One region of the Pseudoalteromonas sp. MMG024 genome, then DNA from elsewhere that is predicted to be linked to it. Evidence: predicted binding sites of a transcription regulator. Region 1 holds the regulator's gene; each other region holds the start of a gene.
The links. The regulator sigma-54, encoded in region 1, starts transcription at its own class of promoters, with help from an activator protein. The targets are predictions, from matches to a motif close to GTTGGCACGNNNNTNGNNT.
Positions count from the first base shown of each region.

Region 1 (10,374 bases):
GATTATTATCAACTTAGATGGCAGGTGCTACGCGCCCCTTGGCAGCAGCCTCGAGGTTCTGAACAAGACGAGTTCGAGCAAGAAGCGGAACATCGTTTTATTAAAAATGAACAAGGACAAGTGCTAGGCGTTGCACGTTTGCATTGGAATACCGGTGAACAAGCACAAGTGCGTTATATGGCGGTGAATAAAGATCATCGTGGTCACCACCTTGGCAGCCGTTTATTACATGAACTAGAGAAACTTGCATGGCAGCAAGGTGCTAAAGAATTACTTTTGTTTGCTCGTGATAGAGCGGTCGATTTTTATAAGCGCCACGGTTATGTGGTTGTTGAAAAAGCGCACTTGATGTACGGCGATATTCAACATTGGAAAATGGTTAAAGTATGCCCGTCATGTCCAGGCTGGTTCCGCCGCCCTGAATGGACTAAGGTGCTGCAAAATACGTGGCGTGAGGATATTCCAATCAGCGATGCTATGGGCATAAAGGTTGAGAGTTATACCGATTGGCAATTTACTACGAGCGCTGAATTTAGTGCTAATCAAAACCTTCACGGTACGATGTTTGCCGGTTCTATTTATAGCCTTGCTACTTTAACAGGCTGGGGAGCAACCTATTTACATTTGAAAGAGATAGGAAGCGACGCTGCAATAGTGCTATCTGATGCAAGTATTAAATACCTGAAACCGCTAAAACAAGATCCTATCGGCAATGTTGATTTACACAAGTGCTCAGGTGACCTTTCTTGTTTAGAGCAAGGTGAAAAAGCAGTTTACAGTGTGCCTGTGCAAATTTTTGACGGTGAGCAACTGGTTGCTGAGTTTGTCGGTGAGTACACCTTGTTGCCAAAGAAGTAGAACCTAAGGTGATATAAGCGTAAGTGCTTATATCACGGTAACAGGAAGTAGGTTGCAGTGCCAAGGAAGGCAAAAATCCCTACTACATCTGTTACTGTTGTTAGAATTACGCCGCCAGCAAGTGCTGGGTCGATATCTAACTTCTTTAAAATAAGTGGAATTGTTACTCCGGCACAACCGGCGGCAAATAAATTCATAAACATCGCAAAGGCAATCACTAAACCGAGTGTGAAGTCCCACTGCCAAAGCGCTACTACCGAAGCAATTAACACTGCCCAAATCACGCCATTGAGCATTCCAATCGCTATTTCTTTACCAATTAACCAACGCTGGTTGGCATCGTTAATGTGGCCAACAGCCATACCGCGAATAACTAAGGTGAGTGTTTGGCTACCGGCAATGCCACCCATTGAAGGCACAATGCCGTTAAGCACAGCTAAAATCGGTAATATACCTAAGGTCGATTCGAAAAAACCTGCGACAAATGCAGCGAGGATTGCGGTAATTAAGTTTACGCCAAGCCACACCGAGCGGCGTTTGGTACTTTTTACAACGGGCGCGAAGGTGTCTTCTTCGTCATCAAGACCCGCCATACTCATCATGCTGTGTTCGGCTTCTTCACGAATTACATCAACAATGTCATCGATGGTAATACGGCCAAGTAATTGGCTGTCTTCGTCTACAACCGGGGCTGAAATCCAGTTATGACGTTCGAATAATTGAGCAACTTCTGACTCACCCATACTGACAGGGATAGCTTCAGATTCATTATCCATAACTTCACGTACAGTGAGTAACGGACTTTTTGTCAATAATGTTGCAAGCTGAATATCGCCTAAAAATTTGTTTTCTTTATCGACAACATAAAGCTCATCGGTACCTTCAGGCAATTCGCCTTTTAAGCGTAAATAACGCAAAACTACGTCAAGCGTGACATCAGGGCGAATCGTGATGGTATCGGTACTCATTAGAGCACCTGCGGTTTCTTCCTCGTAAGATAAAACAAATGTCGCGCGTTCTTGATCTGTTTTATCCATTGAGCCCAATACTTCTTGGTATACGGTATCGGGTAAGCTACGTAACACCTCTGCAAGGTCATCATCATCCATTTCTTCCGTTGCAGCGGCAATTAGCGCAGGATCCATTTGCGCGATAATGCCGTTACGCACATCTTCAGAAAGTTCTTCTAAGGTTTCACCTTGCAGATCAGGGTCAACCAATTGCCATAAAACAGTACGGCTTTTATGCGGTGAAGACTCCAACAATAAAGCAATATCACACGGTGGCATATGCGCTAGCATGCGTCGAACATGCACAAACATGCCGCTACTTAGGGCTTTTGTAACCTCATGTAGTTGTGTTTGTGAGTAGTCTTGTTCTAGTGCTTCTGGCATGTTCACCCTATTATTTATTGAAGGTTGGAGTGAATGATTGCAACTCTTTGATTTATTAGAGTTAACTTACGTCTAACTTATTGTAGCATTATTGCAGAAAAATGTTTTAACTAAGTTAGCTGTTTATTCGTCTTCGTTAAACTTAGCTTGAATTAAATCGCCTATGGCAAGTAACGCTTGATCTTGGTCAGGACCCTCACAACGCACTAATACCTCTTTACCTTGCGAGCTTTCTAACAGCATTAAACCCAATACACTATCAGCTTCAGCCGTTTTACCGCCTTGGGATAAACTAATTTTCGCATCAAATGCCATTGCGAGCTTTGCTAGTTGGGTTGCAGCGCGAGCATGTAGCCCTAACTTGTTTTCGATTAAAAATCGTTTTTCAACTGACATAATAGTCGCTTATGCTTATCTGTTTACTTGCTCACGATGGTGGGCTTTTACGTTTTTATGGTGTTTGGCGAAGCTATCAGCCAGTGTTTGCGCTAAATAAACTGAACGATGCTGGCCGCCAGTACAGCCAATTGCAACGGTTAAATAGCTACGGTTATTACGCTCTAAATGCGGTAACCAAGTTTCAATAAAGGTTTGCACTTGCCATGCAAATTTATGAACCACAGGCTGGCTAGAAAGGAAGTCGATCACCGGTTGGTCTAATCCTGTTAACGGCTTAAGTGCTGGCTCCCAATGCGGGTTAGGTAAAAAGCGGGCGTCAAAAACATAGTCAGCATGTTTTGGAATACCGTGCTTATAACCGAATGACTCAAACGTGATAATTAACTGATTTGATTTTTTACCGAGTACTTTCTCTCGTATGCTATCGGCAAGTTGGTGAACACTTAAGCCTGTTGTATCGATAAAAATATCTGCTTGCGAGGCGATAGGGTCGAGCAGTTTTTTCTCGGCTTCAATAGCTTCTTCAAGGGAGATATTATTCAGTGATAACGGATGCAAGCGGCGCGTTTCTGAAAAGCGCTTAATTAGCGTGCTATCATCACTATCAAGGTAAAATAAGGTCGGCGTTGCAAAACCAGGTAAATAGTCGAGTACTTCTTCTATCTCCTCTGGCTCTTTAGTCATATTGCGAGCATCAACACTCACTGCAATTTTATCGTATTTATCTGAAACTGAGCGGATCAACGAAGGCAATAAATTGACAGGAATATTGTCGACAACATAATACCCGAGATCTTCCAATACTCTGAGTGCGACTGTTTTTCCTGAACCAGAACGACCACTGACTAAAATAAGTTGCACTTACATCTCCCTTAGTTAACTCGCCTCACTACTAATGATTTGATATAGCTGATGATTATTTTCAGCGTGACGTAGTTGACGGCAAAACTGCTTATCTTTTAGTTTATCAGCGATGGTGGCTAAAGTCTGCAAATGTTGCTGGCACTTTTGTTCTGGTATGAGCAGTACGATAAAAATATCAACGTCTTTATCGTCAATGGCATCAAACGGAATAGGTGACTGATTTACAATTAAAAAGCCAATGGTATTTTGTAGGCCATCAATGCGGCCATGAGGAATGGCGAGGCCTTTACCAATACCCGTGCTACCTAGCTTTTCGCGTTGCAGTAAGGCTTCAAGAAACTCTTGAGAAGTAATATCAGGGGCTTGCTGATGGGCAAGGTCGCTAATAAATTCAAACAGTCTTTTTTTGCTATTAAAAAGGACCGCGGTTTTAGCGCAGTCCTCAGCAATAATATCGGTTAATTTCATTTTAGTGGCGAGAAAGTTTCTCTTTGTGCTTAATTACTTGGCGGTCTAGTTTGTCGACCAGGCCATCGATTGCTGCATACATATCTTGATGCTCGGTAGAGGCAAACAATTCGCCACCGTTAACATGCATAGTAGCTTCTGCTTTTTGTGATAGTTTTTCAATATCTAGAATAACGTGCACGTTATTTATATGATCAAAATGCCTCTCTAGTTTTGCAAATTTGTTAGTGACATAGTCTCTTAAAGAATCAGTAATTTCTACGTGACGACCTGTTAAGTTTAATTGCATAAGCATTTTCCTTCTATTTGGTCTAGATCAGGCTCTTGCGCTGATTAGACGGTGGTATGGATAGCGACTCACGGTATTTTGCGATAGTGCGTCGCGCCACTTTAATTCCTTGTTCTGCTAGTAAGTCGGTAATCTTGCTATCACTTAATGGTTTAGCAGGATTTTCCGCCGCAACTAGCTTTTTGATCAGTGCTCGAATCGCGGTGGATGAACACTCACCCCCATTTTCCGTGCTAACGTGGCTTGAAAAAAAGTATTTAAGCTCATAAATGCCACGTGGTGTATGCATGTATTTTTGCGTTGTTACACGCGAGATAGTCGACTCATGCATCTCGACCATTTCGGCAACGTCGTTTAAAACCATAGGTTTCATTGCTTCGTCACCATATTCAAAGAATGCCTGTTGTTGTTCAACAATGCAATTGGCTACTTTTAATAAAGTATCATTGCGACTTTCTAAGCTTTTAATAAACCATTTTGCTTCTTGCAAATGGTTGCGAATAAACTGGCTGTCAGTGCTTGATTTCATCGAGCGAGTAAGCGCAGCGTATTGTTCATTCACGCGGATCTTTGGCATGCTATCGTTGTTTAAATCAACGCGCCAGCGTCCTTTAATTTTCTTTACTGAAACATCGGGAACCACGTATTCAGGTTCTTCTTTTATGATGCTTTCAGCTGGCTTTGGATTAAGGCTATGTATTAATGTTAAGACTTCTTTTAACTCAGGCTCCTTGAGTTTAGCCTTCTTCATTATTGTACGATAATCACGTAACCCTAAAAGTTCCATATGGTTTGAGATTACGCTCTTTGTTTCGTTTAGCCAAGGGGTATTTTTGTCGTACTGATTGAGCTGGATCAATAAACATTCTTGTAACGAACGCGCAGCAATACCAACAGGATCAAAGAGTTGAACGCGTTTAAGTACCGCTTCAACTTCGTCTAGTTCAATTTGTTCTTGGTCGTCAGATTGCTGTACCGCTTCTAAAATTTCTTCGCTACTTTGTGTTAAATAACCCGAATCGTCTACCGCTTCAACAATTGTGGTTGCGATCATCTCGTCGGTGTCGCTGAACGGCGTTAAGCGTAATTGCCACATCAAGTAATCTTGCAATGATTCGCTGGTAGAGCCTTGATATACAGTATCGTTGTCAGGAGCTGGGGCGTTACTGACAGAAACAGGTGCGGCGCTGATATAATCATCCCACGACACATCCATAGCTAAATCTTCAGAAATATTCTCGTTGCTAAGTGCGTCGCTTGATTCAATTTCACTTTGGCTTGGCGCTGCTTCAATATCATCGCCGTTTAATGATTCGTCTTTGTTTGACTCAGTGTTTTCGTTGTTTTGTTTATCGTCACTGTAGTCAATGTCTTCTTCAAGTAAAGGATTGGCATCAAGCGCTTCTTGAATTTCTTGCTGCAAATCTAACGTACTCAGCTGCAACAAGCGAATAGCCTGTTGCAATTGTGGAGTCATTGTTAGTTGCTGCCCAAGGCGAAGCTGTAAAGATTGCTTCATGTAGTTATTCTAATCCTTCTTTCGATTTCAAGCCGCTAGTTAACAATTCAATTCCAAAGTTAAGGCCTATAACTATTACTATAGTCTGAATTGTTCACCTAGGTATACATCGCGTACTTTTTGGTTGTTTAAAACGTCTTCAGCCGTGCCAGATGCGATTAATTCGCCGTGAGAAACAATGTAGGCTTTTTCACATACATCTAAGGTTTCACGCACGTTGTGGTCTGTTATTAACACGCCAATGCCGCGATTTTTCAAATGCTCAATTATTTTCTTTATATCTATCACTGAAATAGGATCAACACCAGCAAAAGGTTCATCTAACAGGATAAATTTGGGGTTTGCGGCTAATGCGCGCGCAATTTCCACACGACGACGTTCACCGCCCGACAATGCCATACCCTGTGAATCTCGGATATGGCCAATGTTAAATTCTTCTAATAAATCATCGAGCGCTTCTTCGCGTTGCACACGATTAAGTTCTTTGCGTGTTTCTAGAATCGCCATGATGTTTTGATACACAGTAAGCTTTCTAAAAATCGACGATTCTTGCGGTAAATAGCCTATACCTAAACGGGCGCGACTATGCATTGGTTGCAATGTAATGTCATTATCATCAATGCGAATAACGCCATTGTCGCTCGGTACTAAACCAACAATCATGTAAAAGGTCGTAGTTTTACCGGCACCGTTAGGGCCAAGCAAACCAACAATGCTGCCAGCTTTCACTTCTAAACCAACATTTTTTACCACTTGGCGTGATTTGTAACTTTTAGCCAGCTTTTCGGCAATTAATGTGCTCATTGTCCGCCTTGTTCATTTTGCGTATTGATGATGGTTTTTACTTGGTTAGTTGAGTTTTCAGCTTTTTTAGACGTCACTGTTTCAGCTGCGCGATCATAGATGATGGTATCTGCTGACATCATGTCGCCATTTTGTTGAAATTTAGCGCCACCAGACATTGTAAATAATGATTTAGCCACATCGTAAGTGACTTTTTTAGCACTTGCGACAATGGTTGACCCATCTTCTTGTTCAGCACTAAATTTTACCGGGTCACCACTGGCAATAAGCAATTGCTGGTTATCTCCTAACTCAGCTCGTTTATGTGCTTCAAGGTAATCGGCGGTGATGGTCATGTTGCCATGCTTAATTTGTACATTATGGCGAAAAATACCGACATTTTCTTTTAAGCGAGCAGCTTGCTCATCGGCGTCAATCTCAAGTGGGTGCTTAAGTTTGATCTGCTCAGCGATAGCGTGTCCACTTGTGATACACAAAGTGAAGGCTAGTCCAGCGATTGACAGTAATTTCGTCATGTTATTGGTCATAATAAGTGGTCTTTGTATGGTTTATTAACTTAATAACTTGCTCTTCTAAATTAGCATTGAGGCCTTGTCCTTTAATTTCAAGTCCAGGACCTGTCATTTTTACTTCGGATTGAGAAGTCATTAGTTTGCTATTAATTAAATATTCTACACTTGCCGCTTCAATTGTATTGAGCATGATATTTGGCGTTAGACTTTTGGCAATAACGTTTTGTTCCAAAATGAGCTTTTCGTTATTGTAGAGCGTGGCCTCATCGGCTGTGAGTTGCCACACACCTTGTTCAGAAAAAATAGTAAATTGCGGTTTTTCAAAGTGGGTAAAACCTAAATCTTGATACATCGACATTTTTCGCGCCATTACTTTATGGCTAACAGTACCAGATTCATTAAAGTTGGTTTGTTTTAAGTCGGTTGCAATGTAATCAGGAATACTGGCAACGTTTTCAACAATCGGCTTTGGTTCTTTGGGTGTAAAGAAATAAGGCAACCAAAGCCAAACCATAGCAATGGTGAAAAGTATAGTAAGTGCAATACGCGCCGACATTAGCTGCTACTGCCTGCGTGGCTAAGTGTTTTGTCTTGGCTCAGCATAATTAAATCGGTCAGTTCTCTTACTGCGCCAAAACCGCCTAGCATGGTAGTTTTATAATCAGCGATGCGTTTTACCAGAGGGTGAGCATCATTGGTTGCTACAGCAAAGCCAACTAATTCCATTACGGGTAAATCAGGACTATCGTCGCCAATATAAGCAATGTTTTCGTTATCAAGTGATAGCGTGTTCTTTAAGTTATTAAAAGCGACAATTTTATCTTCTTGCCCTTGATAAATATGTTGAACGGTAAGGCTTTTCATGCGGTTTTCCACAATCTTTGAGTTGCGACCTGTAATTACCGCTACTTGTACGCCGCTGTTAATTAGTGACTTAATACCAAAACCATCTTTAGTGTGAAATGCTTTAAGTTCTTCACCATCATTACCAAGGTAAATGCGCCCATCTGAAAATACGCCATCGATATCGCAAATCAGTAGTTTAATTTTGCTGGCTTTTGCAAATACGTCAGTACTAGTTTGTGCATATAATTCGTTAAAAAGCTGTTGTGATAAAGTTAAACTCATAAAACACCTGCCTTAAGTAAATCCTGCATATTAAGTGCACCAATTGGCTGTTGTTGCTGGTCAACTACAAGCAAACCGTTTATTTTCTTTTGTTCCATTATGTTTAAGGCTTCAGCAGCAAGCATCGATTCATTTGCTGTTGTGCACTGTTTCGTCATCACTTCTGAAATAGCTGTAGCGTGAATATCAATGCGTTGTTCTAAAATTCGGCGCAGGTCACCATCGGTAAAAATACCTGAAAGTAATCCGTTATTGTCGACAACGGCTGTCATACCAAGCCCTTTGGCTGTCATTTCTAACAGAGCGTTTTTAACCGTTGTGTTTTCAGCGACCACAGGTAATGCTTCGCCTTGATGCATAATGTCTTTAAGCATTAACAATAGGCGCTTACCTAAACTGCCGCCAGGGTGTGATAAAGCAAAATCATCGGCGGTAAAGCCTTTTTCTTCAAGCAATGCAACAGCAATCGCATCGCCCATCGCCAAGGTTGCTGTAGTACTTGCTGTAGGTGCTAGTCCTAAAGGGCAGGCTTCTTCTGAAATAGCGATACAAATATGCACATTAGATTGTTGTGCAAGAGTTGAGTGTTGTTTGCCACTCATGCCTACGATTTTTGCACCAATGCGCTTGATTACTGGGATCAGGTTAATCACTTCTGCGGTTTCACCTGAATTAGAGATCATCAATAGCACATCATCTTGTGTGATCATGCCTAAGTCGCCGTGACTTGCTTCGCCTGGGTGGACAAAAAAAGCGGGTGTGCCAGTGCTTGCTAGCGTTGCTGCTATTTTATTACCGATATGACCCGATTTTCCCATACCAATGACAATAACACGGCCTTTGCAGTCATACATCAACTGACACGCATTGCTAAAGTCATCGTTAATATATTGAGCGAGTTGCTCAATGGCATTTTTTTCGATTTCTAAAACGCGTTTACCGCGAGCAATAAAGTTCATGACTTTGCCTTAAGCGCTTACTGTTGAGAAAATAAGGTATTGATATCCTAAAAAGGCAGCTAACAACAAACCGCCTTCAACACGATTAATACGGCGTGAACCGCGAATACTCAAACTCATTGCAATAAGGGCTGCTGTTGCACCTAACATAATTAAGATATCGCGGCTCGATACTGCAGGATCAACGCTTGATGGATTAATAATGCCCGCAAGCGACAATACCGCTAACAGGTTAAAGATATTTGAGCCAATAATGTTGCCTAGCGCTAAGTCGTCTTCATTTTTAAGTACGCCAGCAACACACGCCGCAAGTTCAGGTAAGCTGGTACCAATTGCAATAATAGTTAGGCCAATCACCAAATCGCTAATACCAAATAGTTTGGCAATATCGGTTGCAGATTCAATAATAAAATGTGAACTGATAGGTAAAATCGCCATGCCGATAACTAACCACATAAGAGCAATCGGTGTGCGTACATTGTCAGGCACTTCGTCACAGGCTTCGTCAACAAAGGGGTCGTGTTCGGCATTGGTTGCTTTGCTTTGTTTTACCGAGATAATGGTCACTGCAGCAATAAAAATGAAGAAACTCACCATAAGAGCAACGCCTTCACCGAATGCTAAATAGTTGTCCGATAAAATGTACCAAGCACCGAGCGATACTAGCATTACTACTGGCATTTCACGTTTTAGTGTACTCGATGACACACTCAGCGGGCGCAACAGCGCGGTAATTCCGAGTACTAGCAGAATATTAGTAATATTTGAACCAACCGCGTTGCCGACAGCTGTGTCTGTTTGTTTTGCTAGCGCCGCTTGCGCCGATACCATCATCTCAGGTGCCGATGAGCCCATCGCGACAATTGTTAAACCAATAATTAATGTTGGAATACCATAGTTCTTTGCCAGTGCAGCCGCACCAAAAACAAAGCGGTCCGCACTCCAAACTAAGCCGACAAATCCTGCAATTAAAATAGCAATTGATAACAACATTATTGAATAAAAACCAAAATTTAGATAACACCAAATAATATCAAATCTGGATTTAAAACACAGCTTTTGTAAGTGTTATTACAAATATTTACTTTTTCATAGGTTTCAGAACATTTTTAAAACGCTTAGAATACAGTGCGCAATTAATTCTAGGAGAGCGACTTGTCGCAAAGTTTAGTTGAAATAA
Region 1 is NZ_JAKFZO010000005.1:156,620-166,993, forward strand. It holds gene L1068_RS06530 (bifunctional GNAT family N-acetyltransferase/hotdog fold thioesterase) at 1-858, shown strand, start outside; gene mgtE (magnesium transporter) at 891-2,252, opposite strand; gene L1068_RS06540 (HPr family phosphocarrier protein) at 2,376-2,648, opposite strand; gene rapZ (RNase adapter RapZ) at 2,664-3,512, opposite strand; gene ptsN (PTS IIA-like nitrogen regulatory protein PtsN) at 3,528-3,983, opposite strand; gene hpf (ribosome hibernation promoting factor) at 3,985-4,272, opposite strand; gene L1068_RS06560 (RNA polymerase factor sigma-54) at 4,295-5,791, opposite strand; gene lptB (LPS export ABC transporter ATP-binding protein) at 5,870-6,595, opposite strand; gene lptA (lipopolysaccharide transport periplasmic protein LptA) at 6,592-7,110, opposite strand; gene lptC (LPS export ABC transporter periplasmic protein LptC) at 7,112-7,663, opposite strand; gene kdsC (3-deoxy-manno-octulosonate-8-phosphatase KdsC) at 7,663-8,235, opposite strand; gene L1068_RS06585 (KpsF/GutQ family sugar-phosphate isomerase) at 8,232-9,194, opposite strand; gene L1068_RS06590 (calcium/sodium antiporter) at 9,204-10,187, opposite strand; gene mlaF (phospholipid ABC transporter ATP-binding protein MlaF) at 10,350-10,374, shown strand, end outside.

Region 2 (10,374 bases), on a different contig from region 1:
GGCAAGCAGCATATTATAAGTATAACTGGTTTTGTTGGCGCTTGAGGTGATCACTGCATAGCCGTTATGTAGTTGCCCAAAGCGCCGTTTTAATAGTTTTTTAGGATTCACTTTGCCTTGACGAAAGCCAATACCAACACCGCCAGCGAATTGATAAATAAGCTTTTTGTTCCAAAGAGAACTCGTTCGCCAAGTGTTAAATTCCGTTTTTTTGATTGGCATTGCAATGGTATAAATATGTCGATTTATCGTGCCTTGCTCTAACCTGATGAGTTGCTGGTTGCTATCGAATTGATGTTTATCAAGGGATGAAGAATCGGTAATTTCTTCACTTTCGCCGTTTAAGTTCACTACAAAGTAGCGCAATGTTGAGGGCACTAAACAGTCTTTGCTGTAGCCAATAACGGTGTTGCTTAAGCTACCGTCTGAGTTTTCTCTGAAAACCGCAGTGCCGAGCGCTTGTTGATTATCGACTAAGGGCTGTCCAAGCCCTGAGCGAACAGTATCACATGAGAATGGATAACGATTGTTACCGGCGTAAAGAGGCTCTATCGGCCCAACATCACCGAGCGCAATAGGGTATTGAGTATTATCAGCTGGGCGTGGGGTTGTGCGAAGGTGGTTGGTGACATTGATGCGATTAGCTTGCTGTTCTGGAGCGGTATTCAGTACGCGAAACTGTGAATGGGGCACAGGCGTACACGTTAACAATAAAGAGCAAAAGGTGATCAGCATTAAGCGTTTAACAAGCACAAGTAACAACATAACTACCTCCTGCATTAAGTATAGGCAGAAGATTTTTGCTCTGTTAGAACGAATAAGGCACCGTTAGGTGCCTTATTATTCTATTTTGCTAATGCGAGTTGTAACTCTCTGTTTTTCTGTAAACTTACAAGCATCTCTTGCGCGTATGGCCTGAAATTAGCAAGTTCAGATTTAGGCAGTGATTGTGCCTTTGGTAACTTAACTGTTCGGGGGTTACGGTGTACACCGTTAACTAAAAATTCATAATGTAAGTGAGCGCCAGTAACCCGACCGGTTGCCCCAACAGTACCTATTAGCTCACCTTGTTTAACTTTTTCGCCACGTTTTACCTTGCGTTTATGCAGGTGTAAGTACTTAGTCACATATTGTTGACCATGGCGAATAAATACATAGTTACCATTGTATTTATTGTAACCCGCTTTAATCACAGTACCGTTACCCGCTGCAACAACTGGTGTGCCAGTTTTCGCTGCGTAATCGATACCGCGGTGCGCTTTAACACGGCCTGTAACAGGATGCTTGCGACGTGGGTTGAAGTTCGAGCTAATATATCTAAAGTTAACAGGAGCGCGTAAAAATGCTTTCCGTAAGCTACGCCCTTCAGGAGTATAGAAATTATCATCGCTATGACGCACCGCGGCATAGCTTTCGCCTTGGTTAACGAATTCAGCGGCAAGAATTTTACCGGTACCAATAAACTCACCATCAACGTAGTGGTTTTCATAGATCAAAGTGAATGCATCGCCTTTACGAAGATCGTTGGCAAAGTCGATATCCCAACCAAAAATATTGGCAAAGCTAATAATTTGCTTTTCATTTAGTCCAGCGCTAAGACCTGCGTTCCAAAAACTCGAATCAATCGTGCCCGACGCGTAATCAGTGCGTTTTTCAATTGCTTTTTTGTCTAGGCTAGAGCTAATGGTTTGATCGTCATTAAGTTTAACGACCAAAGTTTCTGTGCGGCTAATTTGATAGTTTAACTGAATTAGTTCGTTGTTTTCGTTAGCTGCGAAAAATAATGAGTCACCAGGGTGAATTTTAGTTAACTGTTTATTGAGTTTGTTGGCATTAACTATTTTATGAAGTGTGGAAGCTGAAAAACCTGCGCGTTTAAATATTTTAGCTAGGTTATCGCCTTTTTTAACTTTGAACTCTTTAAAATTAAGAGTTACTTCTGGCAACACCTCTTCTGCTTTGGCGGTAACAGCTTCTTGTTCTAACTTTTCTACTTCAATTGCTAATTCATAACGCTTGCCGATTTCTAGCGCATCATGATTTGTATGCCTTGATGCGCTCGCCTTCTCAGAGGGTAGCAGCACCAATGCGGAAATAAATGTAACTACCCCAGCGAGCAACAATTTATGTTTTTTCGGTAGTTTTTGTACTTGCAAAACCATAATGTGCCTTTTGCTACATTAATTAAATAAAAGTGAATAAAATCAGAATAACCTTATATCACCTGTAGCGCCAGTGTTTTGTGCATTTAAAGTGACCAAAATATAGGGTAGAATCAAGAAATTGTTATATTAAAAAATGAATTTTTTGCAAAAGTGCGACAACGTGCTTTTTCGAATGGAGAAATACATGGCTGATATCCAAGCAGCGTTAGCAGAAATAAAGCGTGGCGCTGAAGAGATCCTGATTGAAGATGAGTTAATTGAAAAATTAAAGTCAGGTAAAAAATTAAAAATCAAAGCAGGCTTCGATCCAACGGCACCGGATCTTCATTTAGGCCATACTGTGTTAATCAATAAAATGAAAACTTTCCAAGACTTAGGTCACCAAGTTATCTTTTTGATTGGTGATTTCACAGGTATGATTGGTGACCCTACAGGTAAAAATGTAACGCGTAAGCCACTTACTCGTGATGATGTACTTGCTAATGCTGAAACATACAAAGAGCAAGTATTTAAAATTTTAGATCCTGCGAAAACTACGGTTGCATTCAACTCACAGTGGATGGAAAACCTAGGTGCAGCAGGTATGATTAAACTAGCTGCGCGTCAAACGGTTGCTCGTATGTTAGAGCGTGACGATTTCAAAAAGCGTTATGCAGGCGGTCAGTCAATTGCAATTCATGAATTCCTATACCCATTAGTACAAGGTTGGGATTCAGTTGCATTAGCAGCAGATGTTGAACTCGGTGGTACCGACCAGCGTTTTAACTTACTAATGGGTCGTGAGCTACAAAAAGACGAAGGTCAAAAACCACAAACCGTATTAATGATGCCTTTACTTGAAGGTACAGACGGCGTTCAAAAGATGTCTAAGTCATTAGGTAACTATATTGGTATTACTGATGAGCCAAATGATATGTTTGGTAAAGTAATGTCGATTTCAGATGATCTAATGTGGCGTTACTACGAGCTACTTAGCGCATTAAGCATTGAAGAAATTGATGCACTGAAAGAAAAGGTAGCAAATGGCACAAATCCACGTGATATCAAAATTGAATTCGCGAAAGAGATGATTGCACGCTTCCATTCAGAAGAAGCAGCTGAAGGTGCGCACCAAGATTTCATTAAGCGTTTCCAAAAGAATGCGTTGCCGGATGATATTCCAGAAGTAACGATCACTGCAGATGGCGAACTAACCATTGCAAGCTTACTAAAAGAAGTAGGCCTAGTGGCGAGCACATCAGAAGCAATTCGCATGATCAAACAAGGTGCGGTAAAGATTAACGCGAAAGAAAAAGTTTCAGACAGCAAAATGTTGATTGAAGCTGGCACAACGGAAGTTTATCAAGTTGGTAAGCGTAAGTTCGCTAAAGTAACTGTTAATTAATTAGAGCCCACGAAAGTGGGCTTTTTTATATGTCTAAAATACTAACGACCGAATATTTAAGCCCAGTAGGCAAATTAATAATAGGCTCGATTGATGAGCAATTATGTTTGTGTGATTGGCAAGAGCGAAAAGCCCGCAGTGCTGTTGATAGCCGCTTAGTTAAAGGGTTAAACGCAGAGTTTGTTTGCGCAAACAGTGATCTTAACCAGCAGACTATAAATCAACTAGAAGCTTATTTTGCAGGTGAATTAACACAGTTTTCAACTCCTTTAAAGCTGGTAGGTACTCACTTTCAAAAGTTAGTTTGGCAGGGGTTACAAGCAATTGACTATGGTCAAACGCAAAGCTACGGTGAATTGGCAACAAAGCTTAATATGCCAAGTGCCGTGCGAGCAGTTGCGAATGCCAACGGTGCTAACGCAATTTCGATAATTGTGCCATGCCACCGTATTATTGGTAGCAATGGCAAACTAACGGGTTACGCCGGTGGTTTAGCTGCGAAAAAGCGATTACTCGAAATTGAAGGGCTTAGTTAGTTTTGAAAGGCGCTGACCTTTTCACATAACTCATTTGCTGCAATAAGCACTCGATTGGTGTAGCGGTGCAAGTGATCTGGGTTGAGTTTTATTATTTGACCTTTTTTAACCGCTGGAATTGAATTCATATCACGCCAAATTTTTGCTTGTGTGTTGTCTTCATCCATCTCTGAAATCACAATAAATTCAGGCTGTTTTAACATGACCTGCTCTTTATTGACGGTTGGGTAATTAACCGAGCTGTCGGCAAATACATTGCTTAGGCCGCAGATGTCAAAAATTTGATTAACCAAAGTATGTTTATTGGCTGTCATAAGCGGTGTATGCCAGAGTTGAAAAAATGCAGTGGCAGGCTTTTCTTTTTGATAGCGCGTTTTTAACTCGCTAATCTCACGTTTAAATTGTGATGTGTAGTTAATAGCTTTATTTTTGGCGTTTAATGTTTCGCCCAGCGCAAGCACTTCGTTTTCTATATCTTCTAAAGTATGTGGGTTGGAGATAAACACTTTTAAACCCAGCTTTTTCATTTTCTCAATTTGGCCAAGTTTAGCGTTAGAGCGCCAAACTAGTACAAGATGAGGGTTTAACTCAACTAACTTAGCTAAGTTAATACCATTAGCATCGGCTATTTCAGGGTGATTTTTGGCATCTTCAGGAAAATCACTGTAACTGCTTACGGCGACAATATTTTCACCTAATCCTAGCGAGTATGTCCATTCCGTTAAATGGGGGGCAAGTGATGCAATGCGTTTAGGCGTTGCTGAAATCGGCAAGCTTAACAATAAAGTAAAAACAAATATAAGCTTAGAGATGGTTAGTCGCGACATAAATAATTTCCAAGAAAAGAATAAGGCAAAGCCAAAATGCACTAGCAAACATCAGTGCGTTTTTCGCTTGTTTAATTGCTTTTTGCTGTGGCAGTGTTTTAGGTCCGATGCGTGTTTTGCTATAGCGCTTACCAGAGTAAAAAGCAGGGCCACCAAGTTGTACGCTAAGATAACCACTAAGACAAGCAAGCAAAAAACACGAGTTTTTTTGATAACCATTATCTACAAATAGCGCTAAGTAGCGAAAAGCTTGGGTTTTAGGTTTAAGCAGTAAAGGCAAGCAAAAAAGCCTAATAGGTAAAAATTCTAAGTAATAAATAACGGCGTTGGTTGCACTACTGAACTGGCTATCTGGTGGCGCGGTTTTAGAAAACACATTGGCACAATGTAAAAATAGGCAATAAATAAGTGCTGCGTTAAAACCCAAGCAGTAATAAAGAATAAGTGGCAAAAAGAAGTGGCGAAAATAGCTTAAACTTTGGTGTTCAATAATTGTCTTTATTAATCCAGACTCTGATAAGTTTTTGCTATCACGACGTAAAAACTGGCTTAAAATATCACGTACCACAGGCTTTTGTTGTTGTGTTAATAGCCATGCTGCGCGTTTTAATTTAGCGTTAGTGTAAGGATTGTTGATCAGTAAAAATAAGATTAACAACTCTAACGCAACGGGGTATTGGGCAAAGCTTGTGATGCCAATCGCCAACATTGCGACGCAGCCCACAATTAAACAACTTAGTAATAAGGAAGAAAAGGATGCGTAAACCTTCGATGCGTTTGCATCATAAATACGCCCAGCCATTTTGCTTATCAGTAGGCGAAAAAGCGGAGTAGGGTGATACTGCGAGGGGATAACTAATAGTGAGCTAACCAGCGCAAGCAATATTGTTTGCCATGCGCTGGTTGAAAAAAATGGCAGCTCAAATGCCACTTACAGAGAGACCTGCTTTAGATTTTTTAACAGTGCAATCACCATCTCTGATGAGTTTTCTGATGCTTTCACTAAATAAGACTCGAATGATTCTGGTGATTCTTTACCAGCAATATCTGACAGCGAGCGAATCACTACAAATGGTGTATTTAGTTGATGACATACTTGTGCAATTGCTGCACCTTCCATTTCAACCGCTAACATATTTGGAAATTGTTCGCGTGTTTTGTCAATGCGCACAGGATCACACATAAATGAATCACCGGTACAAATTTGGCCAACCATTGTTTTAATGCCTTTCGACATTTCAGCAATCGCTTTTTCAGCACTTTCTACAAGTGTTTTATGAGCAATAAACGCTGGTGGCATTTGTGGTACTTGACCCATTTCATAACCAAAAGCAGTAACATCAACATCGTGATGACGCACTTCACTTGAAATAACCACATCGCCAACGTTTAGGCTTTGCTCAAAACCACCCGCAGAGCCAGTGTTGATAATGCAATCTGGTGCGAACAACTCAATCATTAGCGTAGTAGCGAGTGCCGAAGCGACTTTACCAATACCAGATTGAACTAAAATAACGTCTTGATCAGCAAGTTGACCTTGGTAAAACGTGAAGCTACCGCGCTCAGTAATTTTAGTGTTTTCAATCGCAGCTTTTAAAATAGCTACTTCTGGCTCCATTGCGCCAATAATACCGATTTTCATAATGGTTACGCCTATTTATAGGGAATAAATAAAATATGGCGGAATTATAGCTAGGTTACTAATAAATTCACAGACAAAATAAAACCCGCAACATGCGGGTTTTTAGCGGGTAAAGAATAACACGCTCTAAAAATTAAACTTGTGCCAGAGCCGTTGACTGCGATTTAACCTGTGACGGAGACAACACTGCCGTGGGTTTACTGGTTGCTTTTCGAATAGGTGGTTTAGAATTGGTTACTTGTTTACCCAATTTAAATAAAATGGCCTGTCTCACTTCCTGTGGCTTGTAACCCGTTTTTACTTTTATGCGAATAAGCGGTACTCCGGCAGATTCTAACGCGCCATTTACAAACCAGTCTTTTTTGGCTTTGTGACCATTTTTACTGGCATTATTGACTAAATCGATTGCTGCAACAATCTTCAGGCTTTCTTTATCCAATAATACGTAATCAAGCTGTTTATTTTGCGCTTTAGCAAGTGCACTGCGACGCGACTTGTCATCGGTGCCCGGTTGAAAATCTAAAACATCAACCAACCTAACGCGACTTACAATTTTGTAGTCAGAGCCAATCGCTTTTTCCAGCAAATTTAAAAACGCCGTTTCTACCTGAGTAAATAACGATTTTTTTTGTGTAAACGGGTAAGGATTTCCCGAATGGGTAAATTTTGACGCAACAAATGCCGCCATAACCACTAACACTAGAATTAATAACGAAACAAGTTCCATAGATACTCCAAATCAAAACTTTGACGCAAACTTTTTTAAAATGAATTAAGCAATAAAAGTGCCAAAACTTTATTACTACATCGATTGGGTTTTATGGGAATTTTGTTGGCTTAACAGCGCTACTACTTGTTACTCGCGCAGATACTGGGTAAAATTCAAGATTCCGTTGTGCTCATTCGAATTTGGGGTTTGCCGACTCGCTCTGTTCGGTATCTAGATTGACGCAATAAAATAACAATAAATGGTGTTACTTATGCGCTTGGCTCGACTTTGCTTGTTTAAAATGACAAATAAAAACACGTTTAGTAAAAACGTACAAACTTTTGTTAGTTCAATAATCGCAGCTTCTTTTGTTGCGTTCACACCCGTGGCGGCTGTTTCGGCTAACACATTGCTTATTCTCTCAGACGACCTTAAGGTTTGTTCCAGTGAAAATCAACGTTTCTGTACGAAAGAAGGTAAAGAATCGTTTTCCGATGATGTAAAACAAAAAGCAATTTTTGATATTACCGATGAAGCACTGTTACGGGTTTCTGAGTATGCTTGGACTGAACAAGACGAGTTAAAGAAACAAGTTGCTGATATTCTAAAAGCGGTAAAACCTAAGTTTGAGAACAAAACACTAACTGAGCGCCAGTTTGTAAGAGCGCTGCGTGGTGTATCAATTGAAGTCGGCACAGAGACGGTTTCAGGTCGTGATATTTGGCAAAGTTTGTACGAATTTGAAAAGCGCAACTTATTCGATTTGTTAGAGCAAAAGCAGGCTGAAAGTCGCTCTAAACGCAAAAAAACCGAAGTTAACTGGGCGCAAAGCACAAACTTAGAGGCAACACTTGCTTACCAAAAGTTATTTGATTTAAGTGTTGAAATTTCAGGTCCTAAGCGCAAACCGCGTATTGCTGTAGTAACAGGCACAGATCGCGACCCTTATGCACGCGTTGACTATTATCTAGGGTTGTTTGAACAAATTGGTTTTGAAGCGACCTGGTTGCCAATTGATGCAGCAATGCAAACGGCGATTACGGCAAAAGAATATGAAAAGTCGTCTTGCGATAGCCTAGAAGAGTTCCAAATAAAGCGTTTAGCGAGCTTTCGCCGTGAAGTACTTTACCCAGATTTATATCGTCAGCAAGTAAGCGAATGCAAAAAGTCGTCGCCATTAATTGACACAATCAAGCGAATGGATGCGATTTATATTGCTGATGGTAGCCCGCTATTAAGTTACCACGCGTTTTACACGCCAACCGGTGCACCAAGTGAATCGCTTACAAAAATCATTGATATGTTTAATAAAAATGAAGTGTTAGTTGCGGTTGAAGGTGGCAGTGTAAATGCGATCACCAATGCTAGAAAACCACTTAGCATTTTGGCGGGCGCTGTTAATGAAATTAATACGATTGTGCCTATGTCTTTCGCATCTGGCCATGACGCATGTAGCTTAGGTGCTGATTGTATTGCACTTGAAAGCGAACGTGACTTTACAGTTGTTGAATCACCAATTCTACCATTACTACCGTTTGGTATTGTTGACACTCAAGTATCGAAACGCGGTAAACAATTACGCGGTCTACATGCTGCATTATTTAGTGATAATCAGCGTATATTTGGTTTAGATGATAAAACAGCTGTCGTTGTTACCAATCAAGATAATAACCTTGAGCTAGAAGTGATTGGCTCAGGCGGTATGTGGTTGTTTGAAGTAAACAGAGAGAATAATGAAGGTGGTGTACGCGAGTTTACAAGTCACTACTTTACACATGGTGATCATATTGCAATGCGCAGCGGTGGCGTTTCGGTGGAGTTCCCAAGTTGGAAGTATGCAACTCAGTTAAATGGGTCTCAGCCACAAGTAACTTCAGCACAGGCACTATCTCGTAACAACTTCTTCAAGTTGAACGAAATGATGTGTCAAACAGGTGCTAAGCAGGCACTTGGTAACGACCGAATTAATGAGCAAGACGTTAGTTTATCAATTGCACAAAGCAGTTCAGCATTGGCACGCTTAGGCGTAGCTAAAGTACGTGGCGGTGAGTTTAGAGTATGTTCGCTTTCGCAAGTTGCAAATAAGCTGACGGTTTCACCAAACCTATAACTTTGCGTGGTGAGCTATAACTTGAACTATAGTTACATATTATGAATAGCTCACTTTCAAGCTTTTGGGTAATCGCCCTTAACCGATTAATTGACCGCCTTGGCACAGGTAAAGCTGGGGCGGTCATTTTTGTTTTAATTCAATTAATTGCGTTAGCGGTAGCCTGCACTTATTACTATATCTCGTTAGGCGAAGTGCCTTGGTTAGAAGTTGTGGGCATGTTGGTATTTGCTTCAATTCTAGCGCCATTATTTATCATTTCTATTTTTGATATTAACCATCAATTGAGTGCTTCCAATCACTATATTGAAAGTGCTACCAAACAAGAAAAGCTGCTCAACCAAAGCCTAAAAGAAAACATTCGTCGTTTAAATAATGAAATTGACGACAGGAAATTGGCATTCCAAGCAAAGCGCCGAGCGATTGAAGAGTTGCGCCGAGAAATTGCTGAACGTAAACGGACACAACAAGAGCTAGATGAGCAAGAAGTGCTGTTGCGCTCAATTGTGGACTCATCTCCCGACTTATTTTATTACCGCGATAACTCAGGCCGCTTTGCTGGTTGCAACAGAATGTTTGAAGAGGTGATGGGGTTGTCGTCAGAACAACTTATTGGACGTCGCGCGGATGATATTTTTGGCAAAGGGTTAACACCATCGGTACTTAACACCGATAACGAAGTTCAGCAAAACCATGTTTCTGTCACGCTAGATGTAAGTTGCCAAGTTAATAAAGAATTACGCTGGTTTGAAATGCGTAAGGTACCGTTCTTTAATCCAAATAACGAATACATAGGCCTGCTGGGTTTTGGTCGAGATATCACTTCGCGTAAGCGCGCAGAGCAAGATCTCGAAACTGCATATAAAGACAAGGGTAAATTTATTGCAACCCTGAGCCATGAGTTACGTACACCACTTAACGGTATTGTTGGTTTAACTCGCATGCTACTTGATACCGAGTTAAACGATGATCAGCGCAGCTGGTGTAACACAGTATTTTCG
Region 2 is NZ_JAKFZO010000018.1:39,795-50,168, reverse strand. It holds gene L1068_RS16415 (DUF6351 family protein) at 1-765, opposite strand, end outside; gene L1068_RS16410 (peptidoglycan DD-metalloendopeptidase family protein) at 846-2,162, opposite strand; gene tyrS (tyrosine--tRNA ligase) at 2,350-3,549, shown strand; gene L1068_RS16400 (methylated-DNA--[protein]-cysteine S-methyltransferase) at 3,579-4,085, shown strand; gene L1068_RS16395 (cobalamin-binding protein) at 4,082-4,912, opposite strand; gene L1068_RS16390 (cobalamin biosynthesis protein) at 4,890-5,843, opposite strand; gene mtnN (5'-methylthioadenosine/S-adenosylhomocysteine nucleosidase) at 5,844-6,554, opposite strand; gene L1068_RS16380 (DUF2726 domain-containing protein) at 6,688-7,281, opposite strand; gene L1068_RS16375 (hypothetical protein) at 7,565-9,373, shown strand; gene L1068_RS16370 (ATP-binding protein) at 9,415-10,374, shown strand, end outside.
Region 2: a site for sigma-54 is predicted at 7,329-7,347, ahead of L1068_RS16380 (DUF2726 domain-containing protein). Genes of this name have one in related genera too.

Region 3 (10,374 bases), on a different contig from region 1:
CAGACTTATTAGCTTTATCGCGGGTAACGACTAAAGGGAAAGCCTTTGGTGAAGTAGACCTAAACGCTGTGCTTGAAGGTGTACTGGACGACCTTGAAATCGCCATTAACGAATCAAACGCCACCATTACGCTGGCAAGCATGCCAAAAATTGAGGGCGACGAAAGCCAGCTACAACAGTTATTTTTAAATCTGTTATCGAATGCGCTTAAATTCAGACAAGCCGACAAAGCGCCCGAAATCAAAGTAACTGTGTCAGAGGCCGACGCCCCAGCACAGCATTTAGATGAAATTACCAGCGAATGGATACAAATCGATGTGTGCGACAACGGCATAGGCTTTGAACAAGATTACAGCGATAAAATTTTCACCCCATTTCAGCGTTTACACAGTCGCACCGCTTACAAAGGCACAGGCATTGGCTTGTCGGTTTGCAGACGTATTGTAGAGCGCCATGGCGGCCAAATTACTGCGCACAGCGAAGTTGGCCAAGGTACAACATTTACCATGATACTGCCGATTGCAGCATCATCATTTCATTTAGAGGAAAATAGTCATGCTGGAAGCTGAAGTAAAACGAATTAATATTTTAATGGCCGACGATGACGAAGATGATCGTTTACTAACCCAAGACGCACTTGAAGAAAGCCGAGTCATCAACAATTTGTATTTTGTAAATGACGGTGTTGAGCTACTGGCGTATTTGAACAATCAAGCGCCGTTTGAAGATAAACAAAAATACCCGCGCCCTAATATTATTTTGCTCGATTTAAACATGCCACGTATGGATGGCCGCGAAGCGCTAAAGCTGATTAAAGAAAATGCCGAATTGCGCTCTATTCCGGTGGTTATTCTGACTACTTCAAAGCAAGAAGAAGACAAATTGCGTGGTTACGATCTTGGCGCAGCATCATACATTACTAAACCGGTTACTTTTGAAGGCTTAGTTGAACTGATGAAACAGCTTGGTAAATATTGGATTGAAATTGTTGAACTGCCATAGGGATTAATATGACAAGTATTGAGCGCGTACGTGTATTACTGGTAGAGGATGATGAAGACGATTATTTGCTTACGGTCGATTACCTTGAGCAAATTCCTAATTACCAATTTGATGTCACTTGGTTAAGTGACTATCAAGGTGTGCTCGATGAGTTAAAGCAGCAACCTGTCGATTTATGCTTTTTAGACTATCACTTAGGCGCTCATACGGGTTTATCTATTTTAGAAGCCGCTAAATCACTTAAGCTCAGTACTACGTTTATTATGCTTACTGGGCAATCAGACGAACGGCTTGATAAAGAAGCGCTTGCTCACGGCGCAGATGACTTTTTATTAAAATCTGAAATAAGCAGCCCACGCTTTAATCGCGCGATTTTATATGCGCTATCACGACGCGACTTGGAGAACGAGCGTTTAGAGCGCTACAAAGCCGAGGCAGATAGCCGCGCAAAAGACCGTTTTATGGCGCATTTAAGCCATGAGTTACGCACACCGCTTACTTCAATTATTGGTTACACTGAGCTGCTGCGCGACAACCGCCAACTTAGCAATATTAAGCCCGAATTAGACATTATTCATAACAACAGTCAGCATTTACTTAACTTGCTGAACGACGTACTGGATTTATCAAAAATTAATGCCAGCAGTTTAAATATAGAAAAATCACCAACCGAGCTCGGCCCGTTAATTGCCGATCTGCAAAGTTTGTTTTCAATGGAAACAAAGAAAAAAGGCATTGCGCTTAGCATAGTAGCAAAAGGCGACCTGCCGAAAGCGATTATGACAGACGCTAAAAGGCTAAAGCAGATCTTAATTAACCTTGTTTACAACGCCATCAAATTCACCCCCGAAGGCAAGGTTGAGGTGGTGTTTAAGCTGGTGCAGCAAAGCCAGAACTATTACTTGAATGTGGCTGTACAAGATACCGGTATTGGCATTGCAAAAGAAAAACAAAAGCAAATATTTAAGCCGTTTGAGCAATTACAAGACACCATTACCCGCACCTCTGAAGGTGCCGGTTTAGGGTTGGCAATTAGTGCCGCTTTAGTTGAGCTGTTTGGCGGAAAAATTGCGCTCGAATCCGAAGTAGGTGTTGGTAGTACCTTTTGTTTTGATATTGATTTAGGCACTGACATTGGTGAATGTCAACCTCTGAGCCTAGCAGCAAGCAAAAGTGATGAAAGCAACGTTTGCCCATTATCACTTAAAGGCGATGTATTAATTGTTGAAGATCTGCCCGAGATCCAAACCCTATTAAAAAACCTAATTAGTAACACAGGTGCAAAGGTTGCCTGTGCAAATAACGGGCTCGATGCCGTTAACTTAGTGTGCTCAGACGAGCAGGCGTTTGATCTTATTTTTATGGATTTGCATATGCCCGAAATGGGTGGCAGAGAGGCCATTGTTACGCTCAGAAAGCAAGGTATTAACACACCGATTATTGCCCTCACCGCAGCTGCGCAAAAAGACAATATCGATACCCTGCTAGCGCTTGGTTTTGATGGCATTATTACCAAGCCAATTAATACCGAATTGCTTTACCAGTCTCTTGAAGCGCATTTACAAGCAAAACCATGCACCAGCGAAAAGCCCGCTTCTTCCGCTAATGAAAACGCAACTAAACAGCGTATTTTAGTGGTAGAAGATGATAAAAACACCCGTGACTTAATGTGTTTGCTGTTTGATTCTCTTGGCTGTGAAAGCCACAGCGTAAGCGGTTTTAGCGAATGCTGTGCCTTGTTAGACAACGACACCGCGTTTGATACGATTTGCCTCGATTTAAACCTGGCTGATGGCTCGGGTTTAACCCTTGCAAGTGAAATAAAGGCAAGAGAGTGTTATGCCAACCTAGTTATTGTTAGCGGTAGCGAACCCCCCGCTGAAGCACTTGCCAAACACCAAATTGAGCATGTGATCTTAAAGCCTGTGTCGTTAGCGGATTTAAAACAGGTGATTTAGTGCGCTAGCTTTAAGTGATGCGCCAACTAAAATGGGGCAAGTTTTCAATAAAAACCGCCCCTTTTGTATATTATTGCAAACTAAAGCGATATTATTGCGAGCATATCTTCGTCGTCTTCATCCATGCCCACTTCTTGAAAACCAAAGCGTGAGTAAAAGTCTTTCGCTACAGGATTTTTAGGGTTATAGCATATTTCAATCTCACACAACCCCGCTGTTAACCTAATCGCGTCAAGCGCTTGATTTAATGCGATTCTGCCAATGCCTTTATTTTGATGTTTGTGATCTATCATAAAGCGCCAAATAGACACTTTTTCTGGTGATTCTTGCACCCACATAAAAAAGCCAACAGCTTGGTTATCACAATAAATTGCTTTGCAGGTATAGCCCGAGTTGTAATGCGATTCAACCAGCGACCACATATTACACGCCACGTAATCTTGCTGATCTTCTGTTACATCTAAATCACACACTAACTCATAATTTGAACTGGTTATTTCTTTAAGTACTACGTCCATATATTCTCTAACTGATATACCTAGAGAAAAATGAACTCTAGGTAAGTTTAAAAGTAACCTGAACGCGGGTTCAGGTTAAATAAAACAAGAAGTTAGTAGACCACACAGACTAATAAAGAGTTCAAAACAACTGCTAAACGACACTTGTTAAGTGCTTTAACCATTAATGATGTGTGCGCCAGTAACTTAGACGTTGGTTACTGGCATTTGATAGTTACGCGAATAAAAGCGCAAATTGATTTACAAGAAAGATGCTGGCATAAAAGATAAATGCGATTGCGCCAGCCCAAAAAATTAACGTAAATACTTTGAGAGGTTTGAACGAATTTCTTTCCGGGTGCGGGCGTAAAACAAATAACAAAGTAAAAATTGTGATAGAAATTAAGGCCGTTAAAGGCAAACTCACCACCCATTGCAAAACAGTATATGCTGGCTCACCTTTCTTCGCATTACTGTTATTCGCTGCATACAATAAAATGCAGGGAATAAAAGAAAATAATACAGCCCAAACAATGCCTTTCTTAAACCTTCTAGTCCAATCATCTTTCAAATTTTTGTCATTTCTAACGGCATCAGCCGCGGCTAAAACAACAACAGATACGGCCCCTAAGCTTGAGAACAATCCTTCGTCCATTATTTTATTCCTTGTCTAAATATTAATTATCTTTTTTGTAGCATATAACAACACTCAAGCTATTGCTATATATAATATTTCCCAATTGATATACGTGTAATTAATAGGCATAAAAAAAGCACCTTTCGGTGCTTTTTGGTAGTGCAGTAATTGGGACAGGATTAAGACTGTTTTACAACGCGAAGGTTATCTTCTACGTTTTCAACGTCGTCTGCGTTTTTAGCAATTGTGATTGCTAGTTGCTTTTCAGCTTCTGATTCAACTTCACCCTTTAAGGTAACGTTTTGGCCTTCAACATCAACGTCAATGCTCGTACCGCTAATATCTGTATCGAACAATAAGCGTGTTTTGATTACCGTTGCAATTTTTGCGTCTACAAAGTCAGACTCAATTTGACCATCGTCTTTTTCTGACTTATTTTTGCTATCTGGTAGCACTGTTAAGCGGTTTTCAACCTCTTTAACACCGTCGATACCAATAACTAACTCTTGTGCCAGCTTTTTATCAACATCGTGATTTACTTTACCCGTAAGTGTTACCACACCTTTATCTACATCGGTGTTAATATCAAACGAATTTAGCTGTGTATTGAAAAGTAAGGTTGCTTCAGCTTTACCATCAATCCAAGCGTCGCTTGCTTCTTTTTCCCACTGGTTGTCTTTCGCGTTTACTGAAAGAGCAGTTGTAGATAAAACAGTAACTAGTGCAAGTGTATTAAATGTACGATTCATAATAAATTTCCTTTTTGCTGAGTTCGATTTACTTAATGCACTTCACATGCCAGAATTTTTAACATTAAATATCAGTAACTTAAATAAATTAAGACATTTACCAATGTAGCATTTACATAACCAGTGTGAAAAAAATCCATGTACGTTTTACACAAATACACAGTGCCACTATTACAAAAACCTCACAACACCTTAGCCTTACTCAATTTAGCTACGCTGGCATATAAACTGCGTAACCCAAAGTAACGTCATTACATTATTAAAGGAGCAGTTATGTCGATTACATTGGAGAAGTTTTGGTCTCTTATAAATGAAAAGCTCACCCACTGGCTTGAAATAACCATAAAGAATTTGCCCAACCTGGTGATTGCACTCGTAATCTTTATCGTATTTTTAATGTTATCCAAATGGATATCGGGCTGGGTAAAGAAGTTACTTAACCGTATTTTTGAATCATCGCAAATTGCTGGCCTTATTACAGGCATTTGTCGCATGGTGATTATTGTAATTGGTTTCTTTTTCGCACTCGACATTATGGGGCTCTCAAAAGCGGTAGCATCATTACTTGCAGGTGCAGGTATTATTGGCCTTGCTATTGGCTTTGCTTTTCAAGATATGACGGAGAACCTAATTGCCGGCATTGTAATGGGTATTCGTAAACCCTTTCGCGTTGGCGACATAATAGAAGCAGGCGATACCTTTGGCACGGTTGAGCGTATTAACCTGCGCAATACCTTAATAGAGAACTTTTATGGACAAATGGCCATAGTGCCCAACAAAATCCTGTTTAAGAACGAGCTATTAAATTACTCGCGCCTACGCAAACGTCGTATTGAAATACCTGTGGGGATTTCTTACGCAGACGATGTAGATAAAGCACGAGACGTGCTTACCGATGCTATTAATGATCTTGATGGCGTAATTAAACAATCTGAAACTGCAGTGTATGCCAGCGAGTTTGCTGACAGCTCAGTAAACCTGCTTGTATGGTTTTGGATAGACTACCCAGGCGAGGTTGGCTTTATGGAAATGCGCCACAAAGCGGTTGCTACTATTCATAAAACACTTGAGCAAAACGACATCCTTATTCCGTTCCCAATCCGTACGTTAGACTTTAACGCAAAGGGTGGCCACTCTTTGCAAGATATACAGAGTCAAGATAAGTAAAAACTTCATAGTGCCTGTAAATGTGTCGCAGGCACTTTTCCATAAAAACCGACAAGCACTTGATTTTAATTGATTTTATTTTTGGCACACGCCATGCATTAATAGATTGAACCGTTAAGAAAATTGAAAAGGAGCATTTATGTCAAACTCAAATTACAACTTAACCCCGGTAAAAGAGCTTGTGAAAGTTTTAAATGGCGGTATCGAATTTTATAAAGAAGCCAAATCAAAAGTTTCTAGCCAAAGTCTTGAAATCATCTTCGAGCGCATGATTTCTGAGAAAGAGCGTGCCGCGGCTGAATTACAACCTTTAGTAGTGCTTGATGAAGGTGAAGTCGAAACGGATAACGATTTCATGGTGTCATTACGTGAAACATACACAAAAGTGCTCTCGGTGATAAGCACAGACAAAGAGCACACGTACATCTCACAACTTGAAGAAGTAGAGGACCGCGTTCTTGAAAAAATTGAGGCAGCACTAGAAGAGCCTCTGCCAGCGCCTTACTTCAGTACGCTTAAGCTGATTCAAAACAGCATGCAAGCGTGTCACGACGAGATGAAAGCACTACAAGAAGTAACCGCTTAATATTTTGAACTTAACCCAAATTAAGGAGGATGTATGCTTGGTTGGTCACTTACATTTATTGTTTTAGCCATTGTTGCCGCTCTTTTAGGATTTGGTGGCATTGCAGGCGCCGCAGCGAGTATCGCGAAGATTTTGTTCTTTGTATTTGTCGCTCTGTTAGTTCTGTCGCTAATTTTACCCAAAATAAGGGCGCCCAAGGCCTAAGCGGGCCGTAAAACCGCTATTACTCAATTAATTTTATAAGGAAAAATATCATGAAAACATTAATGACAATGACAAAAGTAATTGCACTTGGTGCCGTATTTACATTAACGGGTTGTTCTGAAGGCCCAGCAGAAGATGCCGGCGAGCGTATTGACGAAGCCATCACTGACGCGCAAAACAAAGCAGAAGATCTGTGTGAAAAAGCGAAAGAAGAGATTGGCACTGAAGAACAAAACTGCTAATAGCTTTGCAACCACAGAATTTATTAATCTGATTTAAACCCCAACGAGTAGGCCTAAGCGACTATCATCATCCCCTGATAGTCGCTTTTTTTATTTTAAAATTTAAACCACACCACGTCGTCAAACCATAACATCTAAAAAATAACTCTCTGATATTTCATACTTTAATAGATTTATGATTCAACCACTGTTCAAAATAAGTTAAAAATACTTTTACCTGCATTGGTAAATATTGCCTGCTTGCATAAATGGCTTGTACGCCCACAACTTCAGTATCGCTGTGGTTAAACCCTCGTACGTATTCATCTAATAGCAATACAAGCTTGTTGTTAGAGAGATCTTCTCTTATGTCGATCAACGATTTAAATGCTATGCCATGACCTTGAACTGCCCAATGCCTTATTACTTCACCATCAGAGCACGATAAATGCGGTGCTACCTTTATTAACTGCCGTTTGTTATTAATTTCAAAGTACCACTCGTTTAGTGGTTGTCCTGAGCGCTCTAAAATCAAACATCGATGCTTTAATAACTCTTTCGGGTGTTGCGGTAATCCATAATTTTTTATGTAATCGGGCGAGGCACATAGCACTCGTCGATTTTTAGCTAACGGCCTACTAATAAGGTTACTGTCTGGTAAATTACCAAACCTAAAAGCGATATCTACCCCTTCATCGATGATGTTAATTAAGCTGTCAGTTAACATTAAATGAGGTGAGACATCTGGGTGAATACTGCTAAATTCTGCAAGGGCGGGGGCTACATATTGTCGGCCGAAATCAGATGTTGCCGATATTCGTAAATGTCCTCGCAAGGTGTCTTGCGATTCTTGAAGCATGTTTTCCGTATTTTCTACCTCTTCAATTACACGTAAACAGCCAGCATAAAAACGTTCACCAACATCAGTTAACGAGATACTTCGTGTATTTCGCGTCAATAACCTCGTGCCGTAACGCATTTCAATTTGGTTAATGCGTGCTGTCATGCTTGCAGGTGAAAGCCCTAATTTTCGTCCAGCTGCCGCCAATCCTCCCGCTTTTACAACGTGAACAAACAACGCCATATCATCAATTTTAGCCATAATTCTTCAGTTATTCTGAATAGTGATTTAACTCTACGAACAATTATCAACTTAGTCAAAATAGTTAAACTGAATACATCGCTTTAAGGAGGTTGATATGCAATTTAATCACGCACTATTGCTAGCATCGGATTTAGATGAAATGTCTCAGTTTTTAATACGAGCACTTGGTTTGCAAAAAGGACGACGTCCGCCATTTGGTTTTGCAGGTGTTTGGTTGTATGACGAGCTCAATGTGCCTTGTATCCACATTGCAAAAAGAGATGACATTAACCCTGAGCAATCTTTTTATTTAGGGCACAACGAAAAGCATAGTTCAATACCGAGCTTGCCAACGGTAGATCATTTAGCGTTTACCTCAAATAACTATCAAATGATAAAAGAACGTTTAACAAGGTTAAACATGCCATTTGTTGAACGAGAAATCCCCGAAGCAAACGAACATCAAGTATTTATTAAAGGTCCTGATGGCCTAAAAATCGAAATTCTATTTTCGAGCAATGACATTCACTCATAAGGTTAAGAATATGAAAAACGCATTATTTAACACCGGTAAACTTGGCAACCTTAATACCAATAATAAAGTGGTGATGGCACCTATGACGCGTTCTCGTACCGCGCAACCTGGTGACATTCCAACGGACTTAATGGCAACTTACTATGCACAACGGGCAAGTGCAGGCTTTATCGTCTCGGAGGCCACCCAAATTTCTGCACAAGGCAAAGGATATTCTTTTACGCCCGGTATTTATACACAAGCCCAGATCGACGGTTGGAAAAAAGTAACCCATGCAGTGCATAACAACGGAGGCATTATTTTTTCTCAGCTGTGGCATGTGGGCCGCATGTCACATTCTGTGTTTCATCAAGATGGATTACCCGTTGCTCCAAGCGCCTTAGCACCTGATGCACAAGTATGGATAGTCGGTGATGATGGCGTTGGCCGTATGCTTGACTGCCCTACTCCACGCGCATTATCCACACAAGAAATTAAAGACATTGTTGCCGACTACCGCAAAGCGGCAGCAAACGCGATAGAAGCAGGATTTAACGGTGTAGAAGTGCATGCAGGAAACGGTTATTTAATTGACCAGTTTTTACGCTCTACATCTAATAAACGTGATGACGAATATGGTGGCAGCTTAGAAAACCGTATTCGCTTTGCATTAGAGATCATCAAGGCTATTAGTGATGAAATAGGTGCTGAGCGCACAGCGATAAGGTTAGCGCCATTTATAACCCAAAGAGGCATGAACGACCCAGAAGCAATCGATGCTATTTTATTGTTAGCAAAGTATTTTGACGAATTGGGCATTGCTTATATTCACCTTGCCGAGGCTGATTGGGATGACGCCCCGACTGTTACAGACACGTTTCGCCAGCAACTTCGTAAAAATTTTTCTGGTGCAATTGTTGTCGCTGGTAATTACACGCCCGAAAAAGCAAACGAACTTATAAACGATAATTTAGTTGATTACGTTGCATTTGGTCGAAAGTTTCTAGCAAACCCCGATTTACCTTATCGCTTAGAGAACAACCTACCGTTAAACGAAATTTCAGATCCAAGCTCTTTGTTTGGTGGTGATGAACGTGGGTACACCGACTACCCTATTTACGGCGAGCAATAAGCATTCAACGGCAATCGGACTGAAGGTTGAACTTAACCTTCAGTTTTGTATAAGCAAGTTTGAACGTCGCTATTTATTATCTCAAGCTGTAGTGAATAATAAGACGTGCTAAAAAGGGAACCTAAGTTTATGTAACTAGGTTAGAAAATAATGCACCCACGCTATCGTTGGCAGACAATAACCGGGCACATTATGTTAAGGAACTGATTTAACAATTATGGCAATGAGTAGCGCAAAATGCGCTTAACTACCGAACCATATTGTTTGAAAAAACTACCTGTGTTGTATTGAATACCGTGTTCACGAAATACTTTTTGCACTTTAGGTGCAATTTCACGGTAACGTTTTGCAGGCATATCTGGAAATAAATGGTGCTCTATTTGAAAGCTTAAGTGCCCAGTTAGAACATGAAACCACTTACTCCCTTTAATATTTGATGAACCCAATGCTTGACGGTAATACCACTGCCCTTTTGTCTCGTTTTCGCATTCTTTTTCACTGAATGTTTTAACATCGCCAGTAAAGTGGCCACAAAAGATAATAGTTGATGTCCATAAGTTACGTAGCAAATTGGCAATTAGATTACCCACTAATACCCATAAAAAGAATGGCCCTGCTAACAG
Region 3 is NZ_JAKFZO010000026.1:2,625-12,998, reverse strand. It holds gene L1068_RS18905 (sensor histidine kinase) at 1-569, shown strand, start outside; gene L1068_RS18900 (response regulator) at 556-1,002, shown strand; gene L1068_RS18895 (response regulator) at 1,011-2,960, shown strand; gene L1068_RS18890 (GNAT family N-acetyltransferase) at 3,041-3,478, opposite strand; gene L1068_RS18885 (hypothetical protein) at 3,693-4,112, opposite strand; gene L1068_RS18880 (BON domain-containing protein) at 4,274-4,843, opposite strand; gene L1068_RS18875 (mechanosensitive ion channel family protein) at 5,117-6,010, shown strand; gene L1068_RS18870 (PA2169 family four-helix-bundle protein) at 6,150-6,596, shown strand; gene L1068_RS18865 (DUF1328 family protein) at 6,630-6,800, shown strand; gene L1068_RS18860 (hypothetical protein) at 6,863-7,042, shown strand; gene L1068_RS18855 (LysR family transcriptional regulator) at 7,200-8,123, opposite strand; gene L1068_RS18850 (VOC family protein) at 8,221-8,640, shown strand; gene L1068_RS18845 (alkene reductase) at 8,651-9,751, shown strand; gene L1068_RS18840 (acyl-CoA desaturase) at 9,967-10,374, opposite strand, start outside.
Region 3: a site for sigma-54 is predicted at 6,091-6,109, ahead of L1068_RS18870 (PA2169 family four-helix-bundle protein). Genes of this name have one in related genera too.